Linked DNA regions of Psychrobacter arcticus 273-4. The protein of the gene in region 2 interacts with the protein of the main gene of each other region in a pairwise test. Links are inferred from orthologs where the notes say so. Each region holds a gene or a part of one and is shown on either strand. Other genes may lie near its edges.

The links.
Region 1: the proteins of rho (region 2) and PSYC_RS09010 interact in binary tests that used the Escherichia coli proteins (3 or more experiments, as listed by UniProt). The link is inferred for Psychrobacter arcticus 273-4 from one-to-one orthologs.
Region 3: the proteins of rho (region 2) and nusG interact in binary tests that used the Escherichia coli proteins (3 or more experiments, as listed by UniProt). The link is inferred for Psychrobacter arcticus 273-4 from one-to-one orthologs.

What each region holds. Positions count from the first base shown.
Region 1 is NC_007204.1:2,143,340-2,146,263, forward strand. Bases 145-2,903 are described here. They hold PSYC_RS09010 (YhbY family RNA-binding protein), read left to right. Parts: upstream 145-1,249; coding sequence 1,250-1,558; downstream 1,559-2,903. Other genes in these bases: PSYC_RS09005 (RlmE family RNA methyltransferase), read right to left, coding at 256-888; PSYC_RS09015 (DOMON-like domain-containing protein), read left to right, coding at 1,773-2,534; PSYC_RS09020 (CHAP domain-containing protein), read right to left, coding at 2,633-2,903. Outside these bases: more of PSYC_RS09020, read right to left, coding at 2,904-2,924.
Region 2 is NC_007204.1:2,455,467-2,458,487, reverse strand. The notes cover bases 143-2,998. They hold rho (transcription termination factor Rho), read right to left. Parts: upstream 2,277-2,998; coding sequence 1,008-2,276; downstream 143-1,007. Other genes in these bases: trxA (thioredoxin), read right to left, coding at 2,806-2,998; PSYC_RS10315 (glycine zipper 2TM domain-containing protein), read right to left, coding at 421-660. Outside these bases: PSYC_RS10320 (KPN_02809 family neutral zinc metallopeptidase), read left to right, coding at 1-117; more of trxA, read right to left, coding at 2,999-3,021. UniProt on the Escherichia coli protein: Facilitates transcription termination by a mechanism that involves Rho binding to the nascent RNA, activation of Rho's RNA-dependent ATPase activity, and release of the mRNA from the DNA template.
Region 3 is NC_007204.1:2,335,414-2,338,519, forward strand. What follows is about bases 158-3,098. They hold nusG (transcription termination/antitermination protein NusG), read right to left. Parts: upstream 1,923-3,098; coding sequence 1,392-1,922; downstream 158-1,391. Other genes in these bases: rplA (50S ribosomal protein L1), read right to left, coding at 171-872; rplK (50S ribosomal protein L11), read right to left, coding at 872-1,303; secE (preprotein translocase subunit SecE), read right to left, coding at 1,994-2,482; tuf (elongation factor Tu), read right to left, coding at 3,029-3,098. Also shown: more of tuf, read right to left, coding at 3,099-3,106. UniProt on the Escherichia coli protein: Part of the processive rRNA transcription and antitermination complex (rrnTAC). The complex forms an RNA-chaperone ring around the RNA exit tunnel of RNA polymerase (RNAP).

The DNA.
Region 1 (2,924 bases), 310 kb from region 2 along the record:
GAGAAATAAGCCGCGCAATAACGATAAATAACTGAGTTTATAAGGCGCTTACTGTCAGACGACTTTGCTAAAAATATCATATAAGCACTTAGAAAAATACTTAAGAATTAATTTCAAACAAAGTTAATATATCATGATATGTGGTATTAACCTGAATAATTCAAGCAGCATTCACATTTATTCAGTTAACGATTGTAGCAGTTTTCATGCAATGATTTTAACTTGCTAATTTTGATGTGAGAATTTTATGTCAGATTACTTAATCGCAATCCAAAACATCTCTTTTGAGCGCGGTCTAGAAGCGCCAGGCTTAATACTACGGATTTTACTAAAATCCGCCTGCATCTGCTTGCGTAATTCTTGTGTACCCTCGCCTTGAAACACTTTCATAATAAGCGCGCCACCTTCTGGTAAGGTTGCCAACGCGAAATCGACTGCAAGCTCACATAAGTACATCATACGCGGCTGGTCAATAGCACTATTACCCGCCGTATTGGGCGCCATATCAGACAGCACCACATCGACTTGTCTATCACCAACCTCAGCCATTATATGGTCAAAAACTTCTGGCTCGCGAAAGTCACCTTGAATAAAAGTAACGTCTGGCAAGGTATCCATTGGCAAAATATCAGAGGCAATCAAAATACCTTTTTCACCGACCAGCTGACCAGCGACTTGAGACCAGCTGCCAGGGGCACTGCCCAAATCGACGACTGTCATGCCTTTTTTTATCAGATTGGTTTTTTCATTTATTTCTAATAATTTATAGGCAGCGCGGGCACGGTAGCCATCTTTTTGGGCCTTTTGCACATAATGATCATCAATATGCTCTTTCATCCAAGCACTACTGCTTTTTGACAACTTTTTGTTTTCAATACGTGTGGCCAAAATTCTTGCTCCTATAACGTGCTTTTCTATACGCGCATATATGTTTATTAAATAACGTCTGAATAGACTTTTTTGCCTTATGTCACCATGCCATCAAAAATACTTTTAGCCATGATTTTTAATATTATTGAGCTATTTATCAACTTCAAAAAGTTAAACCGATAAATTTTCTTAGTGAAAACACTGCTTTATAAGAGCATAGCGTTTATAATGTACCCATAACTGCAGTTTAACATTTTCATCACGTAAAATCGTGAAAAATCCCGCTGATCTCATGCAAGATGATCATAGATTAATTATAATGGTCATTAATTGCTCTCAATCTTATTATCTTTTATTTTTATCAACCCCTAGGAATTCTATGCAACTTGATAACGCAACCATCAAACGCCTAAAAGGCATTGGTCATGATCTTAAACCGATCGTTATGATTGGCAATAAAGGCGTCACGCCAAGCATCACTGAAGAGATTGATCGCGCTTTATCAGATCATGAACTCATCAAAATAAAATTGCCTGCTGGTACCAAGGAAGAGCGTGATGTGATCGGCGCTGAGCTTGCTGCTACTGCGAAGGCAACTTTGATTCACTCAATTGGTCGTATGGCGCTATTGCTACGTAAAAACCCAAATGCCAATCCTAAGCTTTCAAATCTTGCCCGTAATGCGTAATACGTCATTACTTTAATGTCTGTTGAATATAAACTTGCTTAAGATAGCCTGCTGATTTATTTTTAGACAGATGATGACGGTAAATAATAAAAGCCGCGATGCAATTTTTTGCTCGCGGCTTTTATGTCATTTATAGTTCATTATTTAACATGCGATATTCGTTATCAGATATATCATATTTTATGATACTAATGATTTTTGAGGTAATGAGACTATGAGCCAAATTTTTGATTTATACGTAGCGACTGAAACCTTAGCAGATGACGCGCAGCAACTTGGCGTGACGGTAGAAGCTTTACAGGATATTAGTGTACAGGTAAGCGCAACGCTTATAGCGCAGCCGGAAGCTTACTTGCAGCTAGCGTATCGTGTGACGTTACCTCTTAAGTGCCTAGCTACTCAATTAACTTGGCCGAAGTGGCAATCAAATAAGGTCGGCTTTAATGATTATCTGTGGGAGCAAACTTGTCTGGAGTGCTTTTTAGCAGGCCGCTTAATCGGTAAAAACTATTCGATACATAATGACAGTCTGCTAGATCATAATGATAGAACCACCAATAAGACAACGTCCTATATTGAGATCAATGCCAGTCCTGACGGTCAGTATGCGCTTTATGAGTTTGATAGCTATCGCAATCCTGCGACACTACCGCCAAAACCTGTCTTACAAGCTGATAGACAGACACACGCTTTTATTGATTGGAATAATATCTCAAAGCTGCAAACTGCGTCTCAAACGTCAGCTTCTCAGCTTTATCAGTATGAGCGCCGTTTTAGAATACCTTTGAGTCAATGGTATGATGACGCTACTTGTGATTCCGGTTATGACCGCGTTCTCGACTACATACATCCTTGCGTCATTTTGTCATTTGACGCTACGGTTTTATATTTTGCACCCAAACATGCCGCTCCACCCGACTTTCATAATCGTCAGTATTGGACACCATTTGATAGGCTAGCAGCCCTTACCAAGTAAAAATATCAACTGAATAGCTAGCCTTATGTAAGACATAAAAAAACTCAGTAATGTCATAAAGAGCATTACTGAGTCCGGAGAGAGCGCTTAACTGATACTTATTTGTCAGCCATAGCAAGGTAGATGCCACGGTCCGATGCGTCATCAACATATTTGGAATCGCGCCATGTTGTATAAGCATAGACACCACTGTATGGGCTGATGCTGTTTTGACGGAAGTCAGACACCCAATCATTACCATCAAAGATTTGGATATGGCCATGTGGACGGTTTGATGAGCGATCATAGACAATAACATCACCCACTTGAGGCTGCATGTTATTACTGATTTTGGTAAAGCCAGCTTGTGAGAGTGTGCCGCGAGAGGCATACTGATACGCTGAAGGGTTA
Region 2 (3,021 bases):
GCAGTAGTACCTGATAACTTTACTCATGGTACCAGCCAACAGCGTGTAGAGTGGTTTACGCGTGGTCTAGAGAGTGGTAATGTGCAAACTTGTGATACGTTTAGCGGTGCTTTATAAAACTGCCTATTATAAAAATATAGTCGGTGAAAAGTAATATCGATACAACACGTACTACTGGTGCAAATTTTTCTTGCTTGCTGTGCCTACGCAGACAGAGGCTGCAAAAAATTTACACCAGCAATACGGTAGCGACTTTAAAGTATTTCAACTATAGCTATATTGATGGGTATAACAACAGTTAATATAATAATCGTTACACACAAAAAAGCCTGCAATTTAATTGCAGGCTTTTTGTCAGCTATTTGGCTAGGTAATATCTTTAATTAAAACATATTTGCCAAAATAACTGCTTAAAACTTATTATCTAGTGTGGTCATAGATATAACCACCAGCGCCGCCAAGAGCAGCACCAGCGATTGCGCCACGAGCGATGTCTTTGCTGTCGCCTTTACTTTTGATAAGCGCACCAGCAACAGCGCCAGCAGTGGCGCCTTTTGCAGTATTGCTCAAACCACTGTTGTATCCGTTAGTAGCACAGCCACCCATAATAAGAGCAGAGCTAGTAAGAGCCGTCATTGCGATAGTTTTAGCAAGTTTCATAATATCACCTATTAAATAATCAAGTTTAAAATACTAAGTATACGGTATATATTTCAGTATGTTCTTAACGCTTATAGTAGCCCTTATGTGTGCATCTGGTCGTAGTAGAAACGCTAAGCTTTGCAAGTAAGCTGTAAACTATGTTGCCTCACTGTGTCATTGGTAGTGCCTTTGCTTAGGGTTATTGTATTTATACTGATAGTAAGCTAACTGTTTTTGATTTGGATTATGCCTAATAACATAGCCAATAGTAATAAAAATAAAAATAAAAAGACTGCCTTTTAGGCAGCCTTTATGAGTGAAACATTCATCATTCATGAAAATTTATTGTAGTAAAAGATTTAAAACTAATTCTGTGATTTACGCTTCATCTGCTCAAAGAATTCATCATTGGTTTTGGCTTCTTTTAAACGATCCAATAAGAATTCAGTGGCTTGTACACCATCCATCGGCTGTAGTAATTTACGCAGGATCCAAACTTTACGCAGTTTATCTTCATCAAGCAGACGTTCTTCACGGCGTGTCCCCGACTTTTTGATATTAATCGCTGGGAAGACGCGTTTTTCAGCCAAATCACGTTCAAGGGTAATCTCTTGGTTGCCGGTACCTTTAAATTCCTCAAAGATAACGCTGTCCATCTTACTACCAGTATCGATAAGGGCACTGGCAATAATGGTCAAGCTGCCGCCTTCTTCAATATTACGAGCAGCGCCAAAGAAACGTTTTGGACGCTCAAGGGCATTGGCATCCAAACCACCGGTCAATACTTTACCTGATGAAGGAATTACCGTGTTATAGGCACGGGCTAGGCGGGTAATCGAATCAAGCAAAATGACCACATCTTGTTTGTGCTCAACCAAGCGCTTGGCTTTTTCGATGACCATTTCTGCAACCTGTACATGGCGCTGTGGCGGTTCATCAAAGGTCGAGGCAACCACTTCACCACGTACCGTACGCTCCATTTCAGTAACTTCTTCTGGACGCTCATCAATTAGCAGTACAATAAGGTAGCATTCAGGATTATTACGGGTAATTGATTGTGCTATCGACTGTAGCAGCATCGTTTTACCGGCTTTAGGCGGTGCAACAATAATAGAGCGCTGCCCTTTACCAATCGGTGCAATCAGATCAATAATACGACCAGTTAAGTCCTCAGTCGTGCCATTACCGAGCTCAAGCTTCAATTGCTCAGTTGGAAATAATGGGGTTAAGTTTTCAAAGATAAGCTTATGACGCGAGCGGTCTGGCGTATCAAAGTTAATTTCGCCGACTTTGAGTAGGGCAAAATAACGCTCAGAATCTTTTGGTGGACGAATTGTGCCTGCGATACTGTCACCGGTTTTTAGACTAAAGCGGCGAATTTGGCTTGGGCTGACATAGATATCGTCAGGACCTGCTAAATAAGAGCCTTCTGATGAGCGCAAAAAGCCAAAACCATCAGGGAGCACTTCAAGCACACCATCACCATAGATGGCCTCGCCGTTACGGGCATGGGTTTTTAAAATAGCAAAGATAATATCTTGTTTACGGCTACGTGCCATATTATCAAGACCCATCTCTTTGGCGATGGCCAGTAGCTCAGCGATTGATTTTTTCTTTAATTCAGTAAGATTCATAGATAGGTCGTTAGCAGTTGATAAGATGAGAGATGCCATTATTCACAAATCACGACAGTGATTAAAACAATGGTATTAGGGCGATAGAGGGTATATATACAGAGTTAAGATTTATGTAGGTTTGATTTTATGTGTCAATTTACGAGCTTGTCGCAAGAGAGTCAGACAAGTTATAAAAGGTGAAGATAAAGAAGTCTACATAAGAGTCTGCGTCAAAAACTCAATATCAGTCATTGTGTTTAGTCATTCGGTCAGTAGTGGTATTTAATAATGACGATGGTGTTTTTGTTGATAAACACGAGGAGAATAGCGACAAGATATTTAGGAAAACCATTAGTTTTCTCTTATCAGAAGACTATACGGGCTTAAAGATAGTATTGTCAATAATTTTTGCCAAAAAAGTCATGTAATTCCGTTTTTTGCTCATAAAATCAACAAAAAAGCCATTATCTGTATCAGATAATGGCTTTAGTATTTATGGTATTTCTAACGTATTTACTAAGAGCGATCAAAGCAAGCAAGTGTTAAGTTACAAATGCTTATCTAACACTTTTGCCAATTCAGCTTTTGGCTGTAGGCCCATTACTGAATCTACTTTTTCACCACCTTTAAAGACAAATAGGGTAGGAATGTTACGGATACCAAAACGACTTGCTGCTTGTGGGTTGTTATCAACGTCAACTTTAACGATTTTAACTTTACCTTGGTACTCAGTTGCTAAATCTTCTAAAATAGGTGCGATGGC
Region 3 (3,106 bases), 120 kb from region 2 along the record:
AACAACAGCAGCTCAATGTGATAAATCATGATCTACAAGAGTCATCATCCATTCCATTAAACCGCTCTCTACCTACGGTCTTAGACAGCATAGCGTTTGCTACGCTGACCTAATTCTTTAAAATATTTTGTCCTGTTATTCAAAATCGTTGAATAACAGGTGGTATTTAATTATTTCGCTGTGCGATATGGAACTGGATCAATACTTAGACCAGGACCCATGGTGCTAGACAAGGTAATTTTCTTGATGAAAGTACCTTTAGAAGTAGCAGGCTTAGCACGTCTCAAATCTGAAATCAGTGCTTCAGCATTCTGGATTACTTGCTCAGCAGTAAAACCAACTTGACCGATAGTCGTGTGGATAATACCTGCTTTGTCTACACGATACTGTGCTTGACCGGCTTTAGCGTTAAGAACCGCTTCAGCAACGTTAGGCGTAACCGTACCGACTTTAGGGTTAGGCATTAGACCACGTGGGCCTAGGATAGTACCTAGTTGACCAACAACACGCATTGCATCAGGAGCAGCAATAACGACATCAAAGTCCATGTTACCGGCTTTGATTGATTCTGCTAGGTCTTCAAAACCAACGATGTCAGCACCAGCTTCTTTAGCGGCTTCAGCAGCAGCGCCTTGAGCGAATACAGCAACGCGTTTGGTTTTACCAGTACCCGCAGGTAAGTTGGTTGCGCCACGTACGACTTGATCAGATTTACGTGGGTCAACGCCCAAGTTTACTGCGATATCAATAGACTCTTTGAATTTAAGAGGTGGTAAATCGTTTAAGATTTGAACCGCTTCTTCGATCGTGTATTGTTTTTCGTGCTCAATACGGCTATTGATTTCTTTTTGACGTTTGGTTAGCTTAGACATTATACACCCTCCACGGTAATACCCATTGAACGTGCAGTACCAGCGATGGTACGGATAGCAGCGTCAAGATCAGCTGCAGTCAAATCTGCATCTTTAGTCTTAACGATTTCTTCTAGTTGCGCACGGTCAACTTTACCGACTTTAGCGGTATTAGGTGTACCAGAACCTTTAGCAATGCCAGCAGCCTTACGTAGTAGATACGCAGCTGGTGGTGACTTCATGATGAAGGTAAAAGACTTATCGCTGTATACAGTGATCTCAGTAGGAATCGGTAGACCCGGCTCTTGGTTTGAGGTTGCAGCGTTAAATTCTTTACAGAACGCCATGATGTTCACGCCTTTTTGACCCAATGCTGGACCAATCGGTGGTGAAGGATTTGCTTTGCCTGCAGGCACTTGCAGTTTGATGTAACCATCAATCTTCTTAGCCATGATTCTCTCCTAAATGGGTAATAGCGCCAAATCAATATACATAGGCAATTGACTAATAGCTCCCCGGTTGATGAACTTTTTTGCTGGTTTAGTCTAGCTTCTCAACTTTACTAAACTCAAGCTCAACCTGAGTCGGTCGATTAAATACGTTTACCGTTAAATGTAATTTAGACTTCTCATAATCCACTTTTTCAACCAACCCTTTAAAGTCAGTGAATGGACCATCGATAACCAACAACTCTTCGCCCGGCTCAAATAGAGTCTTAGGACGTGGGTCAGTTTCAGTCTGATTCAAACGGTTTAAAATACGGTCAGCTTCTACTTCCGTAATCGGCGCTGGCGTTTCTGGTGTACCACCAATAAAGCCCATAATACGTGGGCAATCTTTTACGATGTGCCAAGTATTGTCGTTCATTTCCATCTGGATCAATACATAACCCGGAAAAAACTTACGCTCGCTTTTACGTTTTTTGCCGTCTTTCATTTCGACGACTTCTTCAGTAGGCACCAATACATCACCGAAAAACTCAGCGAATTCACTACGGTTAATACGATCAGTTAATGAACGCTGTACTTGCTTTTCATATCCTGAAAATGCTTGGACAATATACCAACGCATATCACGCTCCTGATCAGTGTAAGTAAGTCGTTATCAATAAATTTCGGGTAAACAGTCGCTAATACGCGCCATCAACCAATAAATATACCAACGAACCAATTAAAAAAGTTATCTAATAGCCAAACTAATAAACCAACAACCGCAATCATAACAATTGTTTGCCATGTGTATTGGAAAGTTTCGTCTTTGCCAGGCCAAGTAACGCGGCGTAGTTCTACAGCAGCGTCTTTCAATAAAGTTTTAAATGCACGGCCCTGATTAGTCAATGCAAGACATAACAGCGCAAATACAAAAAGAGCAACGATAATACCAATACGTACCCAAAGATCATTAGCAGGTTGCCAATAGCCGGGTAGATATTGATTAACTAACGTTGCACCAATTAAAACAGCTGCAGCTAATAGCCACAAAATCACATCTTTTACTGAACCCGTCTTAGCAATTTCAACAGCAGTCGTTTGATTGCCCGCTGAAACATGCTTATCTTTAGACAGCATTCCACCAGCAACTGCCTTGGCATCAGATAACTTAGTCTCGAGGTTATCTTGATTATTGCTCATAAAGAACTCACTTCGGAGATGATGGGGTATGACAAAGATGTGATAAGAAGATGGCAGGCGATGTAGGACTCGAACCTACAACCCTCGGTTTTGGAGACCGATGCTCTACCAATTGAGCCAATCGCCTAGGGGTGTTAAGGCTGATAATTATACAAGGTTTTAATGATAATGCAAGTTTTAAGACGATATTTCGTTATATTAATCTATCTAGATACGTTAATTAATATAAAAATAGTAAAAGTATATTAAATCTGACAAGAGATATAGTTGAAATACTTTAAAGTCGCTACCGTATTGCTGGTGTAAATTTTTTGCAGCCTCTGTCTGCGTAGGCACAGCAAGCAAGAAAAATTTGCACCAGTAATACGTGTTGTATCGATATTACTTTTCACCGACTATATCATATTTGCGACGTTCATTTTGATGGCTTTTTTATGAGCGGTCGTCATCAATATCTACACCCACAAAAAAGCCGCCCTCAGTTAAGAGAGCGGCTTTTGACTAACCGTTTACCTTAATATTACAGATTGCTCTGTAAGCTAAGACTTAAACGTGAACGTTAGCAACAACACCAGCGCCTACAGTACGGCCGCCTTCACGAATTGCAAAGCGAAGACCTTTGTC